One region of the Roseateles aquae genome, then DNA from elsewhere that is predicted to be linked to it. Evidence: predicted binding sites of a transcription regulator. Region 1 holds the regulator's gene; the other holds the start of a gene.
The links. The regulator FNR, encoded in region 1, switches genes on or off when oxygen is low (the NO sensors DNR and NnrR bind a similar motif). The targets are predictions, from matches to a motif close to TTGATNNNNATCAA.
Positions count from the first base shown of each region.

Region 1 (7,541 bases):
GCTGTTCTCACTGGTCCTGCTGGCACCGAGCTGGGGCGGCATGATCAACGGCATCATGACCCTCTCGGGTGCCTGGCACAAGCTGCGTGATGACCCGATCCTGAAGTTCCTGATCGTCTCGCTGTCCTTCTATGGCATGTCGACCTTCGAAGGTCCGATGATGTCGATCAAGACGGTCAACGCGCTGTCGCACTACACCGACTGGACCGTTGGTCACGTGCACTCGGGCGCGCTGGGCTGGGTCGGCCTGATCTCAATGGGCTGCCTGTACCACCTGATCCCGCGCATGTTCAGCCGCACCGAGATGTACTCGAAGCGCGCCATTGAGCTGCACTTCTGGGTGGCCACCATCGGCATCGTGCTCTATATCGCTGCGATGTGGATTGCCGGTGTGATGCAGGGCCTGATGTGGCGTGCGGTCAACCCGGATGGCACCCTGGTCTACACCTTTGTGGAGAGCGTGAAGGCGACCTATCCCTTCTATGTGATCCGCCTGGGCGGTGGTCTGTTGTATCTGACTGGCATGTGCATCATGGCCTGGAACGTGGTCAAGACCGTGCAGGTGGGCAAGGCGCAAGCCGTGCGCATCCCGGCCGTGGTCCACGCCTGAAGCAGACGGAGAAATACAAATGGCAAATGCAAATCATGCCGTCGCTGGTCACGAGAAGATTGAAACCAGCAACTTCCTGATGATCGTGCTGGTGCTGCTGACGGTGATCGTTGGCGGCATTGTGGAAATCGTGCCGCTGTTTTTCCAGCGCTCGACGACTCAGCCGGTCGAGGGTCTGAAGCCCTACACCGCGCTGCAATTGGCTGGCCGGGACGTCTACATCCGCGAGGGCTGCTACAACTGCCACTCGCAGATGATCCGCCCCTTCCGCGCCGAGACGCTGCGCTATGGGCACTACTCGGTGGCCGGCGAGTTTGTCTACGACCACCCCTTCCAATGGGGCTCCAAGCGTACGGGTCCGGATCTGCATCGCGTCGGTGGCAAGTACAGCGATGAATGGCATCGCATCCACCTGACCAATCCGCGCGATCTGGTGCCCGAGTCGAACATGCCGGCTTACCCCTGGCTGGCCACGGCGACGGTCAACCCGGCCGATATGGCGCCGAAGTTCCGCGCGTTGCGCACCGTCGGTGTGCCCTATACCGATGACGAGATCGCCAAGGCTGGCGATGAAGTCAAGGGCAAGACCGAGCTGGATGCCGTGATCGCTTATCTGCAGGTGCTGGGCACCGCGCTCAAGTAAAGGGAGATCGAGATGGATCTCAATGATCTGAGAGCGGGTTTCACGCTGCTGTCCCTGCTGATGTTTGTGGTGATCGCCGTCTGGGCGTATTCCAAGCGCAACAAGCAGGGTTTTGATGAGATGGCTGCCTTGCCCTTGATGGACGACGGTGGGGCCGCTGCTAACCCCTTCGCAAGGAGGTCGGAATGAGTGACTTTTTCTCCGGCGGTTGGTCGACCTTTGTGGCCGGCGCGACCATTCTCGGTCTGGTGCTGTGTATCGTGCTGCTGCTGATTGCCAGCCGTCGCAAGGTCATGGCCAATGACAACACCACCGGCCACGTCTGGGACGAAGACCTGCGTGAGTTGAACAACCCGCTGCCGCGCTGGTGGATGGGCCTGTTCGTGCTGACAGTCGTCTTTGCCGGCATCTACTTGGCGATGTACCCGGGCCTGGGCAGCAATGAAGGCAGCCTGAAGTGGAGCAGCGCCGGCCAGTACGAGGCCGAGCAGGCCAAGGCACGTGCCGCGCTGGAAGGCGTCTATGCCAAGTACAAGGCACAGACGGCCGAGCAGCTGGCCAAGGATCCGCAGGCCATGGGTATTGGTGAACGCTTGTTCGCCAACACCTGCGCCGGCTGCCATGGCTCCGACGCCAAGGGGTCCAAGGGCTTCCCCAACCTGACCGACAACGACTGGCTCTATGGTGGCGCTCATGAGACCATCATCGAGACTATCACCAAGGGCCGCAACGGCGTGATGCCGCCGATGGCTGCGGCGGTCGGTACGCCCGAGGATGTGCGCAACGTGGCGAACTATGTGCTGAGCCTGTCGGGCAGCCCGCATAACTCGATCGCTGCGCAGCTCGGCAAGCCCAAGTTCGCGGTCTGCGCGGCCTGCCACGGTGCGGATGGCAAGGGCAATCAGGCACTGGGCGCCCCGAACCTGACCGACAAGGTCTGGCTGCATGGCTGGGGCGAAGAGGCGGTGATCAATATGGTCAACAACGGCAAGAACAATGTCATGCCGGCCCACACGTCGCGCCTGAGCCCCGAGCAGATCCATGTGCTCGCGGCCTATGTCTGGAGCCTGTCGCAAGGCACAGCTGTCGCCGGCAAGTGATCGTACCAATCCCCTGAGTCAAGCCCTCCAGTCATGAGCAGCAGTAGCGACACCAGTTCCGAGATCAGGCCCGGCGACAACGCCGCGGTAGAAATGGTGTCGCTCTACCAGGCGCAGAAGAAGATCTATCCGCGCGCTGTCAGTGGCTGGTTTGCGACTTGGCGATGGGTGCTGGTCTGGGTCACGCAGCTCGTCTTCTACGGGCTGCCGTGGCTGCAATGGAATGACCGTCAGGCGGTGCTGTTCGATCTGGGCAGCCGCCGCTTTTTCATCTTCGGCCTGGTCCTGTATCCGCAGGACTTCATTTACCTCACCGCGCTGCTGCTGATCTCAGCCTACGCGCTCTTTTTGTTTACCGCAGTCGCTGGCCGACTGTGGTGTGGCTATGCCTGCCCGCAGACGGTCTATACCGAGATCTTCATGTGGGTGGAGCACAAGTTCGAAGGCGACCGCGCCGCGCGCATGAAGCTGGACGCCGGCCCCTGGACCTTCGAAAAACTCTGGCGCAAGACCGGCAAGCAGGCGACATGGATCGCCATTGGCTTGTGGACCGGCTTTACCTTTGTTGGCTACTTCACGCCGCTGCAGACGCTGGCCGCTGAAGTGCGCAGCCTCTCGCTGGGGCCCTGGGAGCTGTTCTGGGTGCTGTTCTACGGCTTTGCCACTTACGGCAACGCTGGCTATATGCGTGAGCAGGTCTGCAAATACATGTGTCCTTACGCGCGCTTTCAAAGCGCGATGTTTGACAAGGACACGCTGATCATCAGCTACGAAGCCGAGCGTGGCGAACCGCGCGGCTCACGCAGCAAGAAGGCCGATCCCAAGGCGCTGGGCCTGGGCGAGTGCATCGACTGCACCTTGTGCGTGCAGGTCTGCCCGACCGGCATCGACATTCGCAAGGGCCTGCAATACGAGTGCATAGGCTGCGCGGCCTGCATCGACGTTTGCGACGGCGTGATGGACAAGATGGGCTACCCGCGTGGCCTGATCCGCTACGACACACAGAACGGCATGGCCCAGCACCTCGGCCGAGGGCAGTTGCTGCGTCGGATGTTCCGGCCTCGCGTGCTGATCTACACCGGCATCCTGTTCCTGGTGTGTGTGGCCTTGCTGGTCAGCATTGCCACCCGGATGCCCTTCAAGGTTGATGTGGTCCGGGATCGCGCCTCACTGGCTCGGCTGGTCGATGATGGCTACATCGAGAATGTCTACCGGCTGCAGATCATGAACGCAACGGAAACGCCGCAGCGCTACACCGTGCAGGCCACTGGCCTGCCGGGTTTGAAGCTGACGCAGCCCGTCGAAGTCACCGTGGCAGCGGCCGAAGCACGCTGGTTGTCGCTGGCGCTGCGCGTGCCACCCGAGGCTGCTGCCCAGGCGGGCGCCGGCGCGCATGAGATCCATTTCGATATTCAGCGCGAAGCGCAGGCGGGTGATGCCGCCCGCGCGCTGCGCGAGAAATCAACTTTTGTGGTTCCCCGATAGGAGAGGCAGATGCCGACATCAACGCAAAGCGAGCAAGAGTACGGCCAGCGCAAGGCCTCCTGGTGGCGCGAGAAGATGATGTGGCTGGTTGTGGGTGGCCCGTCGGTGGTCGTCGTGGCCAGTTTCATCACGCTCGCGCTGGCGCTGAAATTCCCCGATCCGGTGATTGAAAAGAGCGACCGGCTTTCGGCTGACAGCGTCACCGAGCAGAGTGCGGCCATGCAGCCGGCAGTCAAGGCACGCAATCACGCGGCCACGGGCGGTCAGTGATGCTGGCCCCGACCTCCCAGCGCATTCCCGAACGTCCGGGCCTGGGACGTTGGGCCATGTATGTGCTGTGGCCAGCCTTTCTGATGGCCGGCGTGACCGAGGCGCTGGTGTTTGCCGTCATCGATCCCAGTGATCTGAGCTGGTTCGGTCAGCAGCCGATGGACTTGTCCCGGCAGGCCATCTACACGCTGAGCTTCCTGATTTTCTGGGCCCTGATCAGCCTGGCGGCCAGCCTGACGCTGGCGCTGGCCACCTTGCCCGAGCCGCCGGATGACGCCCATCCGCGAGGCTGGCCACGCTGAGCGCCATCATCTGATCAGCCCTAAAACGAAACCCGCCACAGGCGGGTTTCGTCTTTGTTCAGCCCGCAGGCTGTGGCCGATCAGCAGTGTGCGCTGTTGACCAGCTTTTGCAGGCCGGCCTGATCGATGATGCGGATCTGGCGCTGCTTGACCTCCAACAGCCCTTCGTCCTGGAACTTGGAGAAGGTGCGGCTGACCGTTTCCAGCTTCAGGCCCAGATAGCTGCCGATTTCTTCACGTGTCATGCGCAGCACCAGGGCCGAGGCCGAGAAACCGCGGGCCTGCAGGCGCTGAGTGAGGTTCAGCAAGAAGGCGGCCAGTCGTTCTTCGGCACGCATTGAGCCCAGCAGCAGCATCACGCCATGGTCGCGGACGATCTCACGGCTCATGATCTTGTGGAACTGGTGCTGCAGATCGGTGAACTCGCGCGACAGCTCTTCCAACTGACCGTAGGGAATCACACAGACCTGCGAGTCTTCCAGCGCGACGGCATCGCAGGAGTGGCGGTCATTGCTGATGCCGTCCAGACCCAGCAGTTCGCCCGCCATCTGAAAGCCGGTGACCTGATCGCGACCGTCTTCGGCCGAGATGCAGGTCTTGAAAAAGCCGGTGCGAACGGCGTAAAGCGATTGGAACGAGTCGCCGCTGCGGAACAGCGTATCGCCCCGGTTGACGTTGCGGCGGGTGGCCACCAGCTGATCCAGACGTTCGAGGTCGCCCGAGTTCAGTCCAACGGGCAGACACAACTCGCGCAAATTGCAGCTGGAGCAGGCGACCTTGAAGGGCTCGGATTTGATCGGCGGGATGGCATTCATGTGGCGCATTATGGGCTGGGCAGCGCTCTTTGCACCAATGCCGTTGCCGCTTTGCACATCGTTTGCCAGATGGGAATCGGAATTGAACATGACCATCCTCAAGAATTGGGGGCATTGTTTACCCGGGCTTGCCCAGCAAGCTTGACCTGGGTCAAACCCCGCGCGCGCAGGCTTGGCACCATGGCGACATGGAATCTCAAACCGCTGACAGCCTGCCGGGCATCACCGAGGAAGTCTTGCGTCGCTTCGACGTCTCTGGGCCGCGCTACACCTCTTATCCCACCGCCGATCGCTTTGTCGAGGCTTTCACCGCCGAGCAGTACCGCCAGGCCCTGGTGCAACGCGCCGAGGGCGGCATGGTGGGTGGCGGCACGCCACTGTCGGTCTATGTGCACATTCCATTCTGCGAATCGGTGTGCTACTACTGTGCCTGCAACAAGGTCATCACCAAGCATCACGACAAGGCCGCCGAGTATCTTGATGCTTTGGTCATGGAGATGGACCTGACGGTGGCGCAGCTGCAGCGCACGCAGACGGTGTCGCAGCTGCATCTGGGCGGCGGCTCGCCGACCTTCCTCAGCGATGCCGAGCTGACGCGGCTGATGCAGGACATTCGCGCCCGATTCAAGCTGGCGCCCGGCGCCGAGGTGTCGATCGAGGTGGATCCGCGCACCGTCACCGAGCAGCGCCTGCGTCATCTGCGCGAGCTGGGTTTCAACCGCTTGAGCTTTGGCGTGCAGGACTTCGATCCGGCGGTGCAAAAAGCCGTGCACCGTGTTCAGAGCTTCGAGAGCGTCGCCACCTTGATGGCGCAGTCGCGCGAGCTGGGCTTCGAGTCGACCAATGTCGACCTGATCTACGGCCTGCCGCAGCAAACCCCGGAATCGTTCGCCCGCACCATCGCCCAGGTGGCAGCGTTGAAGCCGGATCGTATTGCGCTCTATGGCTATGCCCATCTGCCGCAGCGCTTCAAGCCGCAGCGCCGCATCGACGCCGCATTGCTGCCGGTCGCGGGCGACAAGGTGCGCATGCTGTCTGGCGCCATCAGCGGTTTCCTTGGCCACGGCTACACCTATATCGGCATGGACCACTTCGCGCTGCCGACCGATTCGCTGTCGGTCGCCAAGCGCCAGGGGCGGCTGCATCGCAACTTCCAGGGCTACAGCACCCATGCGGATTGCGACCTGATCGGCCTGGGCGTCTCGGCCATTGGCCGTGTTGGCGCCACCTACAGCCAGAACGCCAAGGAGCTGCCGGAGTATTACGACACGCTGCGCCAGGGGCAATTACCCATCGTGCGCGGCCTGGCGCTGAGCCGTGACGATCTAGTGCGCCGGGCCATGATCATGGCGCTGATGTGCCAGGGGCGGGTGGAGTTCGAATCGATCGAGCTGGCCCATCTGATCAAGGTGCGCGACTACTTCAAGGCTGAGTTGGAGCAGCTCGCCTCGCTGGCCGAGACCGGTCTGGTCGTCGTCGAGCCGGAAGCCATTCAGGTGACGGCCATGGGCTGGTACTTTGTCCGTGCCGTGGCCATGGTGTTCGATCGCTATTTGCAGGCCGATCGCAACCGCGCACGCTTTTCGCGCATCATCTAGGCTCAGCCGCGGATCAGACGCGGCGGTTTCAAACGAGGCCCTGGCAAATGGATGCAGCCCTGGCCGGCTCGGCGCTCCTGATGGGCCTGGCCGGTTCTCCTCATTGCGTGGCGATGTGCGGCGCTGCCTGTGCGGCGCTCGGCGGCGGCGCGTCTGGCGCTCAGGGCTCCGGCCTGCTCATGCGGCCGGCGATGCTCAGCCTGCAGGCCGGTCGCTTGCTCAGTTATTCGCTGGGCGGCGCTGTTGCCGCTTCCAGCGTCAGCATGCTGGCCTATTGGGGGCAGGCGGCAGCCTGGTTGCGGCCTTTCTGGGTGATGCTGCATCTGGCGGCCCTGGGGCTGGGTCTCTTTCTGCTCCGGCGTGGCCGGCAGCCGCAGTGGTTGGATGGCTTGGGGCGAGGGCGCTCGCCTTCAGCAGCCAACACGGCCTCGGTGGCCATCGTGGGCCTGCGGGGTGGGCAGCGGGCGGTGTCAGCGCCTGCCCGGGCGGGCCTGGCCGGGCTGGCCTGGCTGGCCTGGCCTTGCGGCTTGCTGCAGTCGGCGCTGGTGGTTGCGGCCCTGGCGTCAGGGCCGGCGCAAGGCGCGGCGGTGATGGCCTGTTTTGCGCTGGGCTCAGCGCTGGGCCTGCTGGTGGGGCCTGCGGCGCTGTGGCGGCTGCTGAGGCTGGGCCAGCTTGACGAGGCGCGCGGCTATGCCTGGGCGGTACGGCTGGCCGGACT
Region 1 is NZ_JAVXZY010000002.1:583,523-591,063, reverse strand. It holds gene ccoN (cytochrome-c oxidase, cbb3-type subunit I) at 1-610, shown strand, start outside; gene ccoO (cytochrome-c oxidase, cbb3-type subunit II) at 630-1,253, shown strand; gene RQP53_RS07830 (cbb3-type cytochrome oxidase subunit 3) at 1,266-1,442, shown strand; gene ccoP (cytochrome-c oxidase, cbb3-type subunit III) at 1,439-2,353, shown strand; gene ccoG (cytochrome c oxidase accessory protein CcoG) at 2,387-3,838, shown strand; gene RQP53_RS07815 (hypothetical protein) at 3,848-4,108, shown strand; gene RQP53_RS07810 (hypothetical protein) at 4,108-4,410, shown strand; gene fnr (fumarate/nitrate reduction transcriptional regulator Fnr) at 4,491-5,225, opposite strand; gene hemN (oxygen-independent coproporphyrinogen III oxidase) at 5,414-6,823, shown strand; gene RQP53_RS07795 (urease accessory protein UreH domain-containing protein) at 6,871-7,541, shown strand, end outside.

Region 2 (7,541 bases), on a different contig from region 1:
TGCACGCTGTCGTGCTTGAGCATATAGGCCAGGTAGTCGGGCTCGAGCAGGTCGTTGATGCCGACCACTTCGATTTCCTTGAAGTTGGCGATGGCGGCGCGAAACACCATGCGGCCGATGCGGCCGAAGCCGTTGATACCGATCTTGATCGTCATGACTGGGAACTCCTGTTCAGTTTGGAGAGGGTTGAGGTTGGAGATTCAAACGGCCACAAGGTACATCGATCTGCACCGTCTGGCCAAACATATCATTCGCCTGCCTGTCGCTCGCAAAAGCCAGCTGACGCGCTTTCATCCAATGCAGGAACGCCACCCGATTGGGATCTTTCTTGCCACTGGCCCTGACCTCATTCGGCAAGGCAGGGCCATAGATGCTGTAGTGCAGCTTGAATGGGCAGTTCATCGTGTTGAAGTCGAAATCGGCCTGGAGCTGTCGGGCGTCCGTCGTCATGCCCAGAAACTCGGCCAGCCCGAAGGCCTGGCGCTTCAACACATAGCGCCGCACACCAGCCGGCACAAAAGTGAATTGCTGACGCATGGCCTGCGGCGCATCGCCAGCGTGCCGACAGGGCATCCGGTATTCGGCCAGCCGCTCGCGCACCAGCGCCTCCATCGCGCCCGTGCCACTGGAATGGATGATCTTGACCTCTGGCGGCGATTCGCCATCACCGCTGAAGGCAGCGGTCGCGACGATATGGCTGACGCTATTGCCCAGCATCGACGGCGGCTCCACATCCTTGCGCGGCATCACGATACAGAAGGCCGGGCGCCGGGCGCCCTCCTCGTCGTAGGGAAGCGGCGCCAAATCGCTGTTGCTGAAGCTGAACTCCTGCACCGCGCTGACGATCCCGTCAGTGGGCGTTAGACAGGGCAAGCGGTAACGCTCCACATAGCGCATCACCACGTCCTGCATGTCTTCCCGCGCGGTGTTTGACAGCACCCGCACGGTCGGCCCTTCATCCGGCTTGGCAAACTGCAGCTGCAGGCGCATAAAGCCCGGCGTGTTGTCGTAGCTGTGCTTGGACGGATATTGCGGCGCACGCTCTGGCCGCTGCAAGCAGCTCAGCGCGTGTGCCGGCGATGGCGGCGATACGTCCTGCGTCTGCGCATGCGCACAGGTGCCCAGGGCAACAGCCAAGCCCAGCACGGCCACGATGCGCTCAAACCCCTGCTTCTTCGATGGGTGGTTCAAGCGGTCTCCCTCATTGAATTGGATCTGTTGAAACGCTCAGCGCTTCTTGCCCTTCAGCTTGGCCACGCCCAGCGCGACCTTGACGGTGTCCACCACATTCTCGGCGGTGAAACCGAAGTGCTTGAACAGCACTGGGGCCGGGGCCGATTCGCCGTAGCTGTCGATGCCGACAACGGCCGACACGCCGTACTTCCACCAGAAGTCGCTGACGCCCATTTCGACGGCCACGCGGGGCAGGCCCTCGGGCAGCACGGCCTTCTTGTAGTCGCGGTCCTGGCGGTCGAAGACATTGGTCGAGGGCATGGACACCACGCGCACCGGGATGCCTTGCTGGGCCAGCGTGGCTTGCGCCTGCAGGGCCAGCTGCACTTCGGAGCCGGTGGCGATGATGACGCCCTTGGGCTTCTTCTTCAGGCCGGCGTCGCTGGGCTCGGCCAGCACATAGCCGCCCTTGGCGATGTCGTCGACCGCCGTCTTGGGCGCGTAGGGCAGGTTCTGGCGCGACAGGGCCAGCACGCTGGGGCGCTGGGCATTGCCGATGGCCATCGTCCAGGCAACCACGGTTTCGGTGGTGTCGGCCGGGCGCCAGACGTCCAGGCCCGGGATCAGGCGCAGCGAGGCGACATGCTCGATCGACTGGTGGGTCGGGCCGTCTTCACCGAGGCCGATGGAATCGTGGGTGAACACATGGATGACGCGCTGCTTCATCAGCGCGGCCATGCGGATGGCATTGCGGCTGTAGTCGCTGAAGGTCAGGAAGGTACCGCCGTAGGGGATGTAGCCGCCGTGCAGGGCCACGCCATTCATGATGGCGGCCATGCCGAACTCGCGCACGCCGTAGTTGATGTGGCGGCCGCCGTTGGCGCTGCCATCGGCCTCGACGCGGAAGGCCGGCGTCGACTTGGTGTTGGTCAGGTTGGAGCCGGTCAGGTCGGCCGAGCCGCCGAGCAGTTCGGGCAGCGCGGCGGTGAAGGCTTCCAGTGCCAGCTGGCTGGCCTTGCGGCTGGCCACGGTCTCGGCCTTGCCATGGGCGGCGATCACCGCATCGACGGCGACCTGAGCGAAATTGGCCGGCAGCACGCCGGCAATGCGGCGGGCGAACTCGGCGGCCAGTTCGGGGTGGGCGGTGGCGTAGGTGTCGAAGCGCTCGTCCCAGCTCTGCTCCAGCGCCGCGCCGCGCGCCTTGGCATCCCAACCGGCGTAGACCTCGGCGGGAATCTGGAAGGGTTCGTGGTTCCAGCCCAGCTGCTCGCGGGTCAGCTTGATTTCCTCGGCGCCCAGCGGTTCGCCATGGGCCTTGGCGGTGTTGGCGCGGTTCGGGCTGCCCTTGCCGATATGGGTCTTGGCGATGATCAGCGTCGGCTTGGCGCTGCTCTTCTTGGCCTGGGCGATGGCGGCGTCAACGGCGTCGATGTCATGGCCGTCGACCGGGCCGATCACGTCCCAGCCATAGGCTTCGAAACGCTGGGCGGTGTTGTCGATGAACCAGGGCGCGACCTGGCCGTCGATCGAGATGCCGTTGTCGTCGTAGATGGCGATCAGCTTGTTCAGCTTCCAGGCGCCGGCCAGCGAGCAGGCCTCGTGGCTGATGCCTTCCATCAGGCAGCCGTCGCCGAGGAAGACGTAGGTGTGGTGGTCGACGATGGCGTGGCCATCACGGTTGAATTCCTTGGCCAGCATCTTCTCGGCCAGCGCCAGGCCCACGGCGTTGGTGATGCCCTGACCCAGCGGGCCAGTGGTCGTCTCGACGCCCGGGGTGATGCCCACTTCCGGGTGGCCCGGGGTCTTGCTGTGCAGCTGACGGAAGGCCCGCAGCTCCTCGATCGGCAGGGCGTAGCCGGTCAGGTGCAGCAGCGCGTAGATCAGCATCGAGCCATGGCCGTTGGACAGCACGAAGCGGTCGCGGTCGGCCCATTGCGGATTGCTCGGGTTGTGGCGCAGATGGCGGTCCCACAGGGCCACCGCGATATCGGCCATGCCCATCGGTGCACCCGGGTGGCCGGAGTTGGCTTGCTGCACGGCGTCCATGGCCAGTGCGCGGATGGCGTTGGCCATCAGGGTGGAGGTGCTTGCAGCGGTTTGAGCCATGGTGGGTGCGGGCCTGGAGTTGCGGGTAAACCAGGCATTTTACTTGCCTCTTGGCGCGGCACGGAGATGGGCAGGCCTTGACCCATCTCAAAGCCCTGCGTGACGCCCGGGCGCAGTCTTGCGGGACAACAACAGACTGGCCGGAGACTGTCATGAAACCGCTGACCCTGCGCGTGATCCAGGACGAGCATCAGGCGCTCGCCGCAATGCTGCGCTCCATCCCCTTGCTGCTGGCCGAGCACCGCCGCCAGCAGACGCTGCCCGATTTCGCCGCGCTGCGCGCGATGCTGTTCTACGTCGATGAATTCCCGGAACGGCTGCACCATCCCAAGGAATCGCAGCTGCTGTTTCCGGTGCTACGTGCGCGGGCGCCGGAGTGCCGCGAGGTGCTGGACCAGCTCGATCAGGACCACGCCCGCGGCGAACGCGCCATTCGCGAGCTGGAGCACAGCCTGCTGGCCTTCGAGATGATGGGCGAGCCGCGTCGCGAGGCCTTTGAGGCGCTGGCTCAGCGCTATGTGCAGGCCTATCTGCAACATATGGCGATCGAGGAGCGCGAGATCCTGCCGTTGGCGCAAAAGGTACTGCAGCCGGCCGACTGGTACGACCTTGATGAGGCCTTCGCCGCCAATCGCGATCCGCTGGCTGGCCATGCCGCCGACGAGACCTACCGCGCCGTGCTGGATCGCATCCTCAATGCATTGCCAGCGCCGCTGGGCTATGGGCCAGCGCTAGATTGATCAAACGCAGCGCGCTCAAAAGCCGGAAAAGCGGTGCAAGTCACAGCCATTCATTGCCGAAGGAATTCATCAAAGCGACCGAAGAATCGCAACAGAAGCAAAGTCCGCTGCCCCGGCTTGTTTCTCCCCTGATCGGGGTTGGGGCCGGAGCCTCCGGCCCGTCGGGGCGCTCATCAGGCGTCGCACGCGCTGGCGCCACTCACACGTTGGAAGGACAGACGATGAGAACTCCAAGGCCGGTGAAACCGACACAGCTGCTCGCAGCATTGAGCCTGGCTGGCATCAGCACGCTGGCAGGTGCGGTCGACTTCAGTTATTCGGGCTTTGCCAATCTGAGCGCCAGCAAGGTGATCAGCGGCTCGGGCGAAGACATCGGCTACCCCGAGCCCACGCAATGGAGCAACTGCCCCTGCTTCATCTCCGATTTCTCGCACGGCACGGTGATCGAGAACAAATGGTCGCTGGCGCCAGAGTCGCGCCTGGGCCTGCAGGGCAACTGGACCTTTGACGACAAGTGGTCCTTCACCGCCCAAGGCATGGCACGCCATGCGGCGAAGAAAGCCAAGGTCGAGCTGGAGTGGGCCTATCTGTCCTACAACCTGACCCCGCAGTGGACCATTCAGGCCGGCCGCAAGCGCCTGCCGCTGTTCCTCTACTCCGACTTCCAGGACGTCAGCTTCGCCTACAACTGGGTGCGCGTGCCGCCCGATGTGTACGGTTGGGCGGTCGTCAACTACAACGGCGCCAACATCACCTACCGCAGCGATATCGCCGGCTGGGCGGTCAAGTCCAACGCCTATATCGGGCAGGAACACACCAAGGACAACCCGATCAACCGGCTGGCCAGCCCGACGCCGACCGACATCGACTGGGACAATATGTGGGGCGTTGATCTGGAGGTGAACCGCGACTGGTTCACCGCCCGGATCGCCTACAACAAGTCCAAGCAGCGCATGACGCAGAACGGCGTGCAGGTCAGCCCGGATCCGACCCAGTTCGGCCGCAGTTCGCCGCAGTCCTTCCTGGCCCTGTCCCTTGGCATCGACAAGGGCGACTGGATTGCCCGCAGCGAGATGTCCAAGGTCGACCGCTCGCCAGCTCGTGGCAGCTACTACGGCTTTCTGCTGGGCGTGGGTTACCGCATCGACAAGTTCACACCGATGATCACCTTCAGCCAGCTCAAGGCTTACGACAACGCCTTCGAAACCCTGCAGGAGAAGGACCGGCTGATCGGCCTGACGCTGCGCTACCAGCTGAGCGATTCCAGCTCGCTGAAAGCCCAGTACGACCGCAGCCGCTGGGACTATCTGAACGGCACCGACACGGTCCGCAAGGTGGTCACCGTCTCCTACGACGTGGTCTTCTGAAGGGGCTAGAGCATGACAAGCAAATTGCACTCCCTGATGCATGGCTGCGCCATGACCCTTGGTCTGGGCCTGGGCCTGCTGAGCGCCAGCGGCCTGGCCCTGGCCGATGCGGTGGTCATCGTCCATCCGAGCAATGCGGCCGCGCTGGACGACGAATCGATCAGCAAGATCTTTCTGGGCCAGACCAAGACCTTTCCCGGCGGCGCCGAGGCGGTGCCGGTCGACCAGAAGGAAGGCGCAGCAGCGCGTGAGGATTTCAACGGCAAGGTGCTGAAGAAGACCTCCTCGCAACTGAAGGCCCTGTGGGCGCGGCAGATCTTCACCGGCGGCGCCAAGCCGCCGAAGGAGGTCGATGGTGATGACGCCGTGCTCAAATTCGTCGCCAGCACGCCAGGCGCCATCGGCTATATCGAATCCGGCAAGGTCAATGCCACGGTGAAGGCCGTCAAGCGCTGACTCCCGCCTCCTCCCAAGCAAAGCCATGCCAGCTGCAGCTGCATGGCTTTTTTTGATGCTGGCGTCACCACAAGCGTGCGCCTGCCGTGACGAATTTAACGCCGCAAAAATAACAGATAAATCATTTAAATCATTTCGGAGCAGACTGGGGCCCAAACCCAGAGGGCGGCGTCCTGGTTGATGGCGTAGGAGCCATCGCAAGGCACCGCCAGGAGCGAGCCCCATGAGCGACGACCGTCCTGCCCCGGCCACCATCCTGCTGGTTGACGATGAGCCCTCCATCCTCAGCGCGCTGCGCCGCCAGCTGCGCAAGCCCGATCTGCGCATCCTCACCGCCGAAGGCGGTGCCGCCGGCCTGGCGCTGCTGGAGACCGAGCCCGTCGATCTGGTCATCTCCGATATGCGCATGCCCGAGATGGATGGCGTGCAGTTCCTCGAACAGGTGCGGCAGCGCTGGCCGAAGGTGGTGCGCATCCTGTTGACCGGCTATGCCGATATCAGCTCGACCATTGGCGCGATCAACCGGGGCGAGATCCATCGCTACATTTCCAAGCCCTGGGACGATCACGACATCCAGCTCTGCGTCAGCGATGGCCTGAAGCGGCAGCGGCTGGAGCTGGAAAACCAGCGCTTGAGCGAACTGACGCTGTCGCAGAACAAGGAGCTCCAGGACGTCAACGGTTTGCTCCAGGGCGCCAACGACGAACTGCAGGCCGTCAACGCGCAGCTACAACAGGCCAACAGCCAGCTGGCCGGTGTGAACGAAGAGCTGGAACGCCGCGTTGCCGAACGCACCCGCGAGCTGGAACTGGCGATGACGCAGCTGGCCGCCAGCCATGCCGAGATGGAAAAGGCCAACGAAAAGTTGAACGCCGCCAATCTGCAGCTGGAGGAGAACTTTGCGCTGTCCATCAGCGTGTTCTCCGGCCTGCTGGAACTGCGCGACGGCAGCGTTGCCGGCCACGGCCACCGCGTCGCCACGCTGGCCCGGCGCATCGCGCAGCAGCTGCAGATCAGCGGCATTGAAGAGACCGACATCTACAACGCCGGGCTCCTGCATGAGGTCGGCAAGATCGGCCTGCCCGATGAGCTGATGCGCAAGACCGTCTCGCTGATGAACGGCGCCGAGTTCAGCCGCTACAAGCAGCATCCGGTGCAGGCCCAGGCCGCGCTGATGCCGCTGGGCCGGCTGCGCCAGACCGCCATCCTGATCCGCTCACAGCACGAACGCATCGATGGCAAGGGCTATCCCGACGGGCTGTCCGGCTACGAGGTGCCGCTGGGCTCGCAGATCATCAACATCGCCAGCACCTATGAATCGCTGATCGCCGGCAAGCTGGCCGAAAAGGTGTTCTCGACCGAAGACGCCTGCAAGGCCATCCATGAGGGCGGCGAGCAACGCTATGACGCCGAGGTGCTGGCCGCCTTCGACAAAGCCATGGCCGAGCTGGCGCTGGAGCAGGGCCAGGACCAGGAGGTGCTCGCCGCCGGCCTGCGGCCCGGCATGGTGCTGGCGCGCGATCTGCTGAGTCCGCATGGCTCGCTGCTGCTGCCGGCGGGCTTCCGCTTCAGTGCGCCGCTGGTCAAGCAGGTGCAGGAACTGGCCCAGCGCGACAACGTCGAGCTGGTCTTCTTCGTCAAGAAAGACGGAGCGGCACGCGCGCCAGCGCGAACCGCGGCACAGCCGGTGCAACATGCT
Region 2 is NZ_JAVXZY010000003.1:193,465-201,005, reverse strand. It holds gene gap (type I glyceraldehyde-3-phosphate dehydrogenase) at 1-155, opposite strand, end outside; gene RQP53_RS09700 (hypothetical protein) at 172-1,191, opposite strand; gene tkt (transketolase) at 1,228-3,279, opposite strand; gene RQP53_RS09690 (hemerythrin domain-containing protein) at 3,432-4,019, shown strand; gene RQP53_RS09685 (porin) at 4,241-5,386, shown strand; gene RQP53_RS09680 (type 2 periplasmic-binding domain-containing protein) at 5,399-5,842, shown strand; gene RQP53_RS09675 (HD domain-containing phosphohydrolase) at 6,066-7,541, shown strand, end outside; gene RQP53_RS09670 (PAS domain-containing protein) at 7,537-7,541, shown strand, end outside.
Region 2: the regulator FNR is predicted to act here: its motif matches at 3,357-3,370, upstream of RQP53_RS09690 (hemerythrin domain-containing protein).